2 regions of the Thalassolituus sp. UBA675 genome follow, and region 2 is predicted to be linked to the other one. Evidence: riboswitches for the same ligand, from Rfam matches in the RefSeq annotation. Region 2 holds a riboswitch; the other holds the start of a gene.

Region 1 (6,122 bases), on a different contig from region 2:
TTCTGCTCAAAAGCAGTGACAGGAACAATGGCGATCTGCAAAGCCATGAAGGCCTCCTTAAAATACTTCTACTACGTCAGGTGACTGACCGGCGAACTGCGGCATGGTCATTCCTGCACGCGCATTAATATAGGTCGGGTCAGTGACTGTGTACTGGCGGCCATTATAAACGACTGCGTCGCCTTTCACCTGACCTGTAAATTCAACGGCTGCGGCCACATGCCCTGGGTAATCCAACAGGACGACGGGCAGGCCCAACAGGTCATGCACCAGCAGCGAGAACAGTGCGGCTCTGTCTTCGCAGTCTGAGGCAGCATAGTGCAGGGTTTCAAGTGGGAACAGGTAGTTCTCAGTATTAAACTGCTGCTCGTCGGTCTGATATTCAAAAGCGTTCTGGACAAAGTTGAGCAGGCGGTTAACCGCGACTTCTTCAGAGTGCCCCTGTAACAATGGCTTCAGCTGTTTAGTGAGCTCGGCCCGTGTCGCTGCGGGCAAATTGAGAATCGGATAGCGTGGCAGGTTCAGCTGGGGCATGGAATCCAGATAACGGATCTGCTCCGCTGGGTAACTAACGACAACATTCACTGTTTCTTCGCCCTCCTGATAACTGAGCGTCCGCTTGCGGATATCTCCCGCCCCGTTGAAGCGTTCAGGCACTTTGAAGGCCACCGCACGTGACGCTGTCTCGTGTTGCTTGCCGTAGGTGTAGACCTTTCCTGCAATTCGTACATCACCATTGAGTGGCAAGGCGTAGTAGCGTTCACCACTGAGAGTAAAATACGTAACGCCATACACATCGTCGTCAGCAGGCATTAGCAGGTAAAGGCGGTCGTTGTAGGCAAGGCGGGCGTCATAGCCGAGTTTTACGAGCATAAACCAGCTCAACATAATGCGGCTGTCGGCATTTCTCGCTACGGCCTCAGAGTAGTCGGAGACAAGCCGTGCCGTTGCCCAGTCGCTCAGCGACAAAGACGTCTTAGTGGCATTGAGCTGCTCTAAGGCGGGTTTGAAATCACTCCGTGCTAACGCTTCCCACGCTGAGGCAATAGCGTCGGAGGAGGGCCTGGATGAAAATGCACGTGGCATGGCTTTGTTGTAGGGCAGGCGTAAAGCGTGACCATAAAAGTTAATACTGGCGGCAGGGCCTTTAATTTGCGGCTGGGGTGCCACTTTGACCGGCGTTTGCTCTGGCGTTGTGTTGTCGGGTTCGCGAGTCGGTGTCGGAACAGGCACACTTACGACTGGCGTAGGTTCGGTTGTTATGTCTTTTGGTTTTTCTTCAGGAGTATTAACAGGTGTATTAACAGGCGGTGCTTTGGGGATGTTTGTGGGTTTTGGGGCCTGATCTTCTTCCTCGCCTGACTCGGTATCGACCGGCTCCCAGCGCTGCTTCAGAAATCCGATAAAGGCTTTGTCGTTTTCGTCGAGATAGCTCTGAAATTCTTGCTGAGTCGTGGCGCGCCAGCGTTCGTAATCGCTCATACCTGGGTTCGCGACGACAGAAAGAGTAGCTGCGCTGGCGACGACACCGCTGGCTATCAGGGTGCAACGGATAAGATGTTTCATTGGATCTCCCCCAAAACAAAAAACCGGTACAGAGTTACCCCGGTACCGGTCTGGATATCATACGCTGAGCTGACTCAGTTCATGTTCAGCATTTCTTCGCGCATTTCGTCGAAAGACTTCTGAGCCTGAAACTTCTGCCACAGAGCTTTCTCGTTGTTCATTGAGGTTTTCAGGGCCTCTTCTGCCAACTGGTTAACGGTGTCGGCGTCGAGACCAACGAGAACCACCATGCCGCCGCTAGGCGTAGGCATCTGACGGAAGATCTTGCTGCCAGTCAGTGTCTGCTTGGTGATCTGTTTGGTTGTCACAGAGTTTACCTGATCAACTGTTTCGTCGTCCGCTGTACCCGTGGTTTCGGCGTACTGTTTGATCATGTTCTGAACTTCTACCTGCATGGTCTGAGCAAGTTCAACGCGCGCGGCAGTCGCTGCCATTTGCTTCATGAAGTTTGCGCCAGCGGCAGATTTATCGGCGTAACCGACGGCGGTCAGGTCGACGCCATCAACAGGGGCACCACAGACCCACGCAGGAGCAGGCTGCATGCTGCCATCGGCGAAGACACACTCAGCAACTTGAGGTGCCGGTTCGTTAGAAGAACACGCAACCAGCAGAGTGGCGGCAGCGGCAGTAAACAGGTGACGGATATTCATCCTTAATCTCCTACAGGTATTTTCAAAAGACTCGTTCGAGAATAGCCGAAGCAATATTAAAATACTACCGCACTCAGACGGCTACTCTCACCACTTGTGATCTGAGTCAGAATCAGTGCTGATGCCCGCCAATGCCGTGGGCGTGGCCGTGATCAAGCTCTTCTGCAGTCGCTGCACGAACGTCCAGAATCTCGACGTCAAAATGTAAGGTTTTTCCGGCAAATGGGTGATTAGTGTCAACGTCTGCCATGAAACGACCGACCTTTACGATGGTCACCTGACGCTCGCCCTGATCTGTGTGTACAGAAGCGACCATGCCTTTGCTCCATTTCTTTGAGCCCTGAAGGTGCTTGACTGGTACGCGCTGCACTGAACCTTCAACGCGGTGACCGTAGCCATTTTCTGGTGTTACAGTGATTTCGAGCTTGTCACCGGCCTGCTTGCCTTCGACAGCTTCTTCAAAGCCCGGGATCATGTTGTTGTGGCCCTGCAGGTAGGCAATCGGATCATGGCCCGCAGTGGACTCAATCTGTTTGCCATCGGCATCTTTAAGGGTGTAATGCAGCTGAACAACCGTATCTTTGGCGACAATCATGAGCGTTTCCGTAGTCTGTGTATGGTGTGGTTAACTGTGATCATTAAGGCGCGAAGTATCCGGTATCCGCGTGTTTACTGCAACGCTGGCGCCTCTGTGCGATAATCCACCCCTGTCCGGACTGGCAAATTTGTCTTGCCAGTCTCAGGAGGGGAACCCGGTGAAAATCCGGGGCTGTGCCCGCAACTGTAAACAGTGGCTTTTATCCGGTCGACTGTCAGCCAGATTGCCTCCCGGACGTGCAAACCAATTTCTATGATCGAGCGGGTTACTCGATGATGAGCTCTCTGTTCGGGCGGCTTAGGCTGCGTTCCCGAAGTGCGTCCATCATCCGTATTCCGCCCATAATGTGACGATTAGCGTGACAATATTTGTACCGATGCGCGGATACCGATGGTGAATCAGTCCTCACACAACAGCTACACCTCTGGCGATGCTGAACTCGCGCATATCGCTGTTGAGCACTTATCGCTGACTATCGGTGCGAAAGCTACGAACGCTATTCTGCGGGATATTTCGTTCGCTGTGGAATGCGGTAGCCTGGTTGGTATTGTCGGGCCGAATGGTGCAGGTAAATCGTCGTTACTCAGAGCAATCTATTGCCATCGCTACGATCAACCGGCCTCGCTGGCGGGGCAGGTGATGATTGCCGGGCACCCGGTACACCTGATGAGCAGACGCGAGCGAGCCTGTAAAATCGCGGTTGTGCTGCAGGAATCGGCACTGCCTTTCGAGGTGACCGTGCGCGAAGTTCTTGCAACCGGCCTGACGCCTCGTAAGCCACTGCTGTCGTTTACCAGCAAAGATGACACCCGGTTAATAGAAGGTATAGCAGCCGACCTCGATCTGACGCGTTTTATTGATCGTGATTTCGGTTCTCTTTCCGGTGGTGAGAAGCAACGGGTGTTGATCGCCCGGGCGCTGGTACAACAACCTCAGATTCTTCTTTTAGACGAACCCACCAACCACCTCGATATTCAGCACCAAATAGAGACGCTCAGTCTGGTCCGGTCATTGGGTGTTACGGTGCTTTTAACTATTCATGATCTGAACATGGCCGCGGCTTACTGCGATCAATTGCTGGTATTGAATAAAGGTCAGCTGGTGGCCAACGGTGAACCCTTCCAGGTGCTTACCAGCGAATTAATTCAGGATGTATTTCAGGTTGCCGCAGATGTTGCTGTGATCCGTAACACTTATACCCATGAACGCCGTATTCGTATTGCCTACGATATGCCTCCGAGTCGGACTATTGCTCCCGGATCAGCTGGAGAGCGCAGGGGATGAAAATGCCGTACGGGTTAACTGTTGCAATAACTTTTTCTGTGCTTTGCCTTTCGGTGATTGGTGCGGCGGCACAAGGCGCCTTTGATCTGTCGCTTCTGAATGTCTTTCAGGGCGTCATTATCTGTCCATGGACGAATGATTGTGCGTTGTCGCCGATCGAACAGCAGATTCTTACGGATATTCGCCTGCCGCGGATTTTTATGGCTTTACTAACGGGCGCTGGTCTGTCGATTACTGGCGCTATTCTGCAATCAGTAACCCGTAATCCGCTGGCTGATCCTTATTTATTTGGTATTTCATCCGGGGCCGCTCTAGGTGCGGTGCTGGCCATGTCTGCTTTCACTGGGGCCTTTTCTGGGTTTCTGGCGGCGACGGGCCTGAGTGTCGTATTTAACGTGGCCACCGGGGCGCTTGCGGGCGGAGCGCTGTCTGTTTTTCTGATGTTGACGCTTGCTGGGAAATCAGCGGTTCAGGTCGAAAAGCTGCTGCTTTCCGGGGTGGCAGTTTCTTTTATGCTCAGTGCATTTACCAGCCTTGTGATTTATTACTCAACGCCAGAAACTGCAGCCACATTATTGTTCTGGCTGATGGGCAGTTTTTCGGGCAGCAACTGGGCTGATCTTATTTTGCCTCTTTTGGCTGTGGTGCTTGGCAGTGGTCTGTTTTTCATATTTTCGCGCTGGCTCGTCGTGATGCAGCTGGGCGAAGAAAGTGCCGCTACGCTAGGTGTGCCTGTACATAAGTTGCGGTTGGGGATGTTGCTGGTGTGCTCGGCAGTAACGGCGATTCTGGTTGCAGAGGTCGGCGGCATCGGATTTGTTGGGTTGATGATTCCACATATTGTGAGGCTGCTCGTCGGCGGACAGTTACACCGGGTACTGCTGATGTCTCTGTTGGTTGGTGCGACCTTTATGATCTGCGTGGATGTCCTGGCTCACTCTTTACTTCAGGATCAGGTTCTGCCCGTTGGTATTGTGACATCCGCGCTCGGCAGTCTTTTCTTTTTTATTATTCTTAAGCAACGACAGAGTCGTTGATGGCAGGTGTTATGTTTTCCGTTTCTCCGGTGTCCCGCTCAAGGGATGCTGCCATTCAGCAGCGTATTGATATGAAAACCAAGCCGCCCGGCAGTCTGGGGCAGCTTGAATCATTAGCGGCTCAGCTGGCAGCGATCACCGGTGTCGAAAAGATCCGACTGCATAAGCCTGCCATGTTGGTATTTGCAGCAGATCATGGCATTGCAGAAGAGGGGGTGAGTATTGCGCCTCCTGCGGTGACGCAGCAGATGGTTAAGAATTTTATTAATGGCGGTGCGGCAGTGAACTGTTTCTGTCAGGTTGCCAGCATGGCTTTGTACGTTATTGATGCAGGCATCCTTAATGCCGTTGAGAGTAGCCGCGTTATAAATCAGCGCCTGGGAGCGGGCACTAAGAATATTGCTAAAGCGCCGGCAATGGCACGCGAAACCGCAGAATCAGGACTAGTACTGGGGGCTGAAATAGTGCGTCAGCGAATCGCAGAAAGCAGTAATGTTTTTGCGTTTGGTGAGATGGGAATTGGTAATACGTCGGCGGCATCGGCGGTGCTCGCTGCTATTCTTGGGCGTTCAGTAGAAGAGACTTGTGGTCGTGGTACAGGCATTGATGATGATGCCTTTGAACGCAAAAAATCGCTCATCGCTGAGGCACTCGAGCGTCATCAGTCGACGCCTGAACCTGACGATACGATGAATATTCTGGCTTCTCTCGGTGGCTTCGAAATTGTCCAGATCACCGGTGCTATGTTGGCCGCGGCTGAGAAGCAATGTGTCATTATGGTTGATGGATTTATCGCGTCAGTAGCGGCGCTGGCGGCGGTCAGAATAGCCCCGCAGGTACGGGATTATATGGTCTTCTGTCACCACTCAGAAGAGCAGGCTCACACTCTGATCCTGGAGGCTCTCGATGCTAAGCCGTTACTGGATCTTGGATTGCGACTGGGAGAAGGAACCGGCGCAGCGCTGGCGTACCCGCTATTGCAGTCGG
Region 2 (6,122 bases):
AATGGAAGGTTGCCTCAAGTACTTTTCGCCAGTTGCGTTCGTCACCAGAGAGGCTCCTGACGCTGGATAAAACCTTTCCTGACGGCGTAGAGCGCAGTGATATGGGATACGCAGTGCTTGCTTATCTGGTGCGTCGCAAACCCGCGGACGTTGCCGAGCTTTATCCGCAACTGTCCGAAGCGGGAGTGCTGAGTGAAGCGCAGCTCGCGCGCCTCGGGAATATGTTAGCTGCCCGCAGTTACAAGTTCGATGCGGAGGAGCGTCCTGATATCGTCGACCAGCTCCTGTCCGACCTGGGCGATGGCAACCTTATTGGCCCCGTACTTCGTGAAGCGATCGCCCAGTCTGACTGGGACGCCGTGCTGGCCTGGACTGATAAAGTGCAGGGCAGTGAAAGAGAATCTGGATACCACATGTACTGGCGTGGTCGCGCACTGGAAGCGCTTGGGCAATCTGAAGCTGCTCATCACGCCTACACGAAAGCCGCCTCGGCCCGCGAATTTTATGGCTTTCTTGCAGCAGAAAAACTCGCTCTGCCTTATGAGCTGAAACAGACAAAGACCAGTCTGCAGGAAGGGCAGCTCGAAGCCGTTGCTGATTCACCAGCTATTGCCCGTATTCGTGCTCTCTGGGCTATCGGTGAAGAAGGGCTGGCGGCCGATGAATGGAATTTCACTCTGCTGCGTCATCCTTCTGATACGCCTGTGTATGCCGAGCTGGCGAAGCAGAATGGCTGGCCAGCATTGGCAGTGCAGGCGACGATTTCAGGACGCCACTGGAACTTGCTGGAGCATCGCTTCCCGCTGGCGTATCAGGATGAGTTCAGCCGTTGGGCAGAAGAGTATGACCTCGACCCTTCCTTGTTGATGTCAATCGCCCGGCGAGAGAGCGCCTTCAACCCTCATGCCCGCTCTCCTGTTGGTGCGCGCGGTCTGATGCAGATCATGCCGGCGACCGCGAAGCAGGTAGCCAGAGAGAAGAATCTGGTTTTACATGACGTCAATGAAGACCTGATGGACTATCGCACCAACATCCCGCTGGGCAGTTACTATGTTCGCTCTCTACTGGAGCGTTATCAGGGGAACCTGATTGCAGCTCTGGCCGGCTACAATGCTGGCCCACACAAGGTCGATCGCTGGCTGAAAGACGCGCCGGTGGCTTACGACCAGTTCATTGAAAGCATCCCGTATCGTGAGACCCGTGACTACGTCAAAGCCGTACTTGCATACCGCGTTATTTTCAGCAGTTTGAAAGGCAAAGAAGTAACGGCGGTCCTTGATCCTGACGAGCGTGTGTTTGCACAGCAGTTGTCGCAGGCTGAGACCTCCATCCCGGCCCGCAACTGATCTGGTGCCTGATCTGCGCTGGCAACTTCATACCTGAGCATCATGGTCGGGATTATGGTAGACTGCCGCCAGTTTCAGTTAATACGAACAGTGAGAGACAGACGCTATGGATATCATGCAGGTCATTAAAGATCAGATCGAAAACAACGACATCCTTCTGTACATGAAAGGTTCACCGAACCAGCCACTGTGTGGCTTCTCTGCCCGCACCGTACAAGCGGTTATGGATTGCGGTCAGAAGTTTGCGTACGTTGATGTGCTGTCTAACCAGGACATTCGTGCGAACCTGCCTAAATACGGCAACTGGCCGACTTTCCCGCAGCTGTGGGTAAAAGGTGAGCTGATCGGTGGTTGTGACATCGTCACTGAAATGTACGAAAAAGGTGAGCTGAAGACTCTGCTTGAAGAAGCGGCACCAGCTGAGTAAACACCGCTTACAGAGCCGGATATTTGATCCGGTATACGTAACGCAAATAAGCCCGCTTGATGCGGGCTTTTTTGTTTCTGGAATCCAAATCTAAACTAAATACCCGGGCGGACTGCCCGGGCGCTCATTGGATCAGAAACTATAGCGTCCAGTGAGCTGAGCATAGCGTCCCTGTGCTTCATAACCAGGTACAGTTTCGTACTCTCGATCGGTCAGGTTCTCGATGCGAGCAGTCAAACTGAAGTCCTGGAAAGCCTCCCAGGTTGCACTGAGGTTGAGCAGAACGAACGGAGCGATATAGCCGCCGGATCTCGATGGTGCCTGGCCTCGGTACTGGCTCTCAAGTGCACTCGATAGCTTGCCCGAAGTCCAACGTACATTGAGCTTGGTTGCACGAATTGGACGACGCTCAATCAGATTTCCAGTGTCTTGATTCCGAGCTTCGGTCCACTCTTGAATCAGCTCACTGTTCCACGCGTCATCCCAGTTCTGAGCCCAGGTTACGCTCGCAAAATTAACGTAGCTTTCACCTAGGTTAACTGGATAAAACGCACTGTTTGATACGATCTGATTGTTAAACAGGCTGCGCTGACCACTCACTGTGACAGAACCGCCAGCTGCAAAATTATCGTATGCGGCTGTGTAATCGACCGACCAGATGCGTGATGTTTCCGCCTTCAGATCTTCGTTTGAGTAATCGCCGAAGTCGCTTGCTGGATAGTAGAGGTCGTTAAACGTAGGAGCGCGGAAGGCTGTAGCCTGTCCGAAAGCCAGTTCCTGGTTGTCGGTCAGATAGAAGGCAACAGAGGTGTTAAACGAGCGGAAGCGGCCGTAGTTGCTGTTGTCGTCGATGCGAGCGCCAATTTCAGCGGCCAAGCTATCGCTGCTGTAACGAACTCCAAGTAATCCGCCATGGTTGCGCTCGTTGTCTGTGTCGTACTCAACAGGACGCGTGAGTAGTTTAACCAAGCGAGTATCAGCAGCAGCCAGCAGGCTGACATGTTCAGTCAGACCAATAAGGGCCGTGATTTCTGCAACATCTTTGCGGCTACCAAACAACTGAGCATCGCCGCTGCGAGTAACACCGTTACCGTAGTTCCAGCTACGATCGTAGCCTCGACCGGCTCTGGCATTCAGCAGCAGGCCGTCAGTATTCAATGTGTAGCCGAGGTTCATAGCGCGATTATCGAAGTCGGCTTCGTCAGTACCGCCAAAGCTGTTGTCGTAGTCGTAAGATCCGCGGTTCACCTGAGCATCAAAATTTACGCTCTGCTGTTCCGAGATTGCATAACCGACACCGGCATTCAGACCGTTACGCTCGTAGCCATCGCGATCATTCTCTGTGTCGTTATTAATGTCGTAACCAGCTGAACGATCATGGTTTAAATTCAGGTAGGTGTCGACATCGCCAAACTGGTGACGTGTACGCAGTGAGACAGCTTTCGTCTGGTTGGTGCCAACTGTTGCAGCCACTTCGTTCAGTGAGGTATCGAGACGTGTGATGATATTGATGACACCGGCTTGCGCATCCGCACCATATATAGCACTGCGGCTGCCTTTAATAATTTCGATACGTTCGATCTGCTCCAGCGCAATTAACTGGACTTCTGTGGTACCGGAAGTGGCACTTCCGACACGCTGCCCATTCACCAGAAATAGTACCTGCTTGCCATCGAGACCATTGATATAGAGGTTCGAAGAGTGAGGTACTCCTCCTGTTTTTGAAAACTGGAAGCCAGCTTTGCTCGCCAGTAAAGAGTACAGGTTGTTGGCACCTGACGTCTCTATATCGTCACGATCCACTACAACGATTTGTGCACTATTGATGGAAGGTGCTGCAATGCGGTTAGCGATAGTGACGACATCGTCCAGGGTGTTTTCTGCGTATGACACTGTGGCGGTCATTAGTACGGCCGCAGTAAGGAGTGATTTTTTCATCATGATTCCGAATGGTTTTAATGGGCAACCAGTCGGCGGGAAAGAATAGGCGAAGGAGAGCCCTGGAGCTCACTTAGCACCTGTATCGCCCACCGCAATACTGTTGGTTCGGATTCAGGCCGGTATCCGGGCTGACGACTGAAACCCTGAAGTTCAAAGGATTTCCGGCATTGATGCCTTCCCATGCTATGCACAGTGGCGTTGTATCAATACCTGGTCGATCACCGTTGCGGGGGCAGCGCTGGGTTTGTTGTGAAACTCACCAGTCTTCCCGTTTAACTTCTGTCTGGTGGACAGAGGCACCTGAATTGCGGTGGAGAGTACTCGTGGTGACCGGTTTGGTCAAGTTGAGGGCAGGTTGGTCATCCGTTTTCTTCGGCGGGAAGGCACAACACAAAGCAGGCTCCGCCAAGCGAACTGCGCTGATAACGGAGGCGCCCCTGATGGTGTGATGTAACGATAAAATACGATACCGACAGCCCCAGACCTGTGCCGTCTCCGACTTCTTTCGTTGTGTAGAAAGGCTCGAAAATATGCGGTGCGACATCCGCAGGGATGCCCGGCCCATTATCTTCAATTTCCAGGCAGGTCATGTTGTTCTGACGGCTGGCTTTGATTTTCACCTTAGGGTGCCAGCCATCGCCGCCATCGTATTCTTCCAGCGCCTGTTGAGCATTGCGCAGCAGGTTCAGCAGTACCTGCTCAATCTCACTCGGCACGCAGTGTATCTGGGCATCGCCTGCGGCCTTGTCGATATCTAGGTCTATATGTTTCAGTGACAGATCGTTGTGCGCGATGTTCAGGGTAGTGTTGATCAGTTCAGTGATACTGATGTCGCGCTTCTGAAGGTGATCATTACGTGAAAACTGCAGCATATTGGCGACGATGCGAGCCGCACGCTCACCGGCGTTCTGAATATGATTAAAAAACTGATCAATGCCCCTTCCAGTAAGGTACTGATTCAGAATCTCCATACTTAACCCGAGTTCGTCAGCAAGGCGCTGATTTGCCGCCAGCCCCGGATCAAGTCGGCGCCGGGTATTCTGTAAATTCTGAAGAATCGCCCCTAGCGGATTATTAATTTCGTGGGCCATGCCGGCAGCCAGCCCACCGACCGTCATCATTTTCTCGGTCTGTACCATAACTTCTTCCATGCGCTGGCGCTGTGATACATCGTCAATGCGTATAACAAGACGCGCCTGTTGACCGCTGGGCAAAGGATACGCGAGCACATCGGTGACCAGAATTTTGTCATCGAAGCGGATTTTTACCCGCTCAGATTTCACCAGATGGGGTGTTTCGCCGGGGTGCGTTGGCATCAGATTCAGCTTGCCCAACTCAGGTATCAGCTGCGCCAGAGGCAGGCCATTGAGTTGTGAATACTCCATGTTCAACCAGTCACCGGCCTGCTCGTTGCACTGCACGATCCGATTACGGGAATCAAGCGCGAACAGGGCGGTGGGCATGGAGTTCAGGATACCGTCGAGCAGTGTCTGAGTGTTTTTCAGCTGCACTTCAATACTACGGCGGACGGAGACCTCTTTCGCCAGGTTTTCGTTCATCTGGCGGGTTTCCGTCGATAATCGTGTTGCGCGTAAACGGGCATGTTCTGCTTGCTGATGAGCTGTTTTCAGGTGCTGAGTGCGTTGATTGCGGCGCCAGAAAAGATCGTTCAACGCCTCGATCAGGGGGTGAAGGTCAGGATCTCTGAGTTTCAGGGTAATGCGGCCATCGTCGTCGCGAGTGTTGGCTTCGCGAATGTCTTCAAGCAAATGCATGTAGGGGGTCTGCTGCCACTGCCGGGTCATCAGATACAACATAAATACGAGCATCGCTGATAAGGTAACGATAACCAGGCTGGTGCTCAGGGTGTCCATGTAAAAGAAGCCTGGCAAGGAAACATCGTTCCTGATGAATAAATCGAACTCGTCTCCGAGAATGGCAAAGCGATATTCAAAGTAATCCTCTGGGAGAGGCTGAGCATGAAGATTGGACGCCAGAAGCGTGGGGCCTTCGCCTGAGTGGCTGTGCGCCAGACGTTCTCCACGCTCGTTGTAAAGCCCAGCCTCCTGAATCTGGTAGTGCTGTGCCATGTGATACAGGGTGGTCTGTACGGCCTGTAGCTTACCGGGAGAGGCTGCCATCTGGGCTTCAATGATATGCCCCATGGTGCGTGACAGGTCAGGCGCCAGATGTTCGCGGCCAATGCGTTCAGCGGCAATAACGTATGCGAGGGTTGCGACCAGGATGATGCCTGAACAAACCAGTACCATGGCGAGCATCGATTTCTGTCGCGCCAACATCATATGAACCGGCTTCCTTTTCTGCGCATCACCATGCTGCCTCCAGGGCAGAAATTGATTGGTACAGACTTTCTGTCAGCGGTGCATTCAGTCCATTTTGTCTTGCAT

Evidence for each region. A riboswitch is a leader RNA that binds a small molecule or an ion and turns the genes downstream of it on or off. The one in region 2 is predicted to bind cobalamin.
Region 1: another riboswitch for cobalamin. It lies ahead of B3007_RS10605 (ABC transporter ATP-binding protein); the one in region 2 lies ahead of B3007_RS06245 (TonB-dependent receptor domain-containing protein).

Annotation. Positions count from the first base shown of each region.
Region 1 covers NZ_DBNJ01000025.1:92,069-98,190, reverse strand. The annotation lists gene B3007_RS10625 (MBL fold metallo-hydrolase) at 1-41, opposite strand, end outside; gene B3007_RS10620 (hypothetical protein) at 58-1,566, opposite strand; gene B3007_RS10615 (LPP20 family lipoprotein) at 1,641-2,216, opposite strand; gene B3007_RS10610 (FKBP-type peptidyl-prolyl cis-trans isomerase) at 2,329-2,811, opposite strand; cobalamin riboswitch at 2,912-3,063, shown strand; gene B3007_RS10605 (ABC transporter ATP-binding protein) at 3,208-4,098, shown strand; gene B3007_RS10600 (FecCD family ABC transporter permease) at 4,095-5,135, shown strand; gene cobT (nicotinate-nucleotide--dimethylbenzimidazole phosphoribosyltransferase) at 5,135-6,122, shown strand, end outside.
Region 2 covers NZ_DBNJ01000012.1:118,984-125,105, reverse strand. The annotation lists gene B3007_RS06255 (transglycosylase SLT domain-containing protein) at 1-1,346, shown strand, start outside; gene grxD (Grx4 family monothiol glutaredoxin) at 1,453-1,773, shown strand; gene B3007_RS06245 (TonB-dependent receptor domain-containing protein) at 1,906-3,711, opposite strand; cobalamin riboswitch at 3,812-4,033, opposite strand; gene B3007_RS06240 (two-component system sensor histidine kinase NtrB) at 4,074-6,017, opposite strand; gene B3007_RS06235 (ketopantoate reductase family protein) at 6,043-6,122, opposite strand, start outside.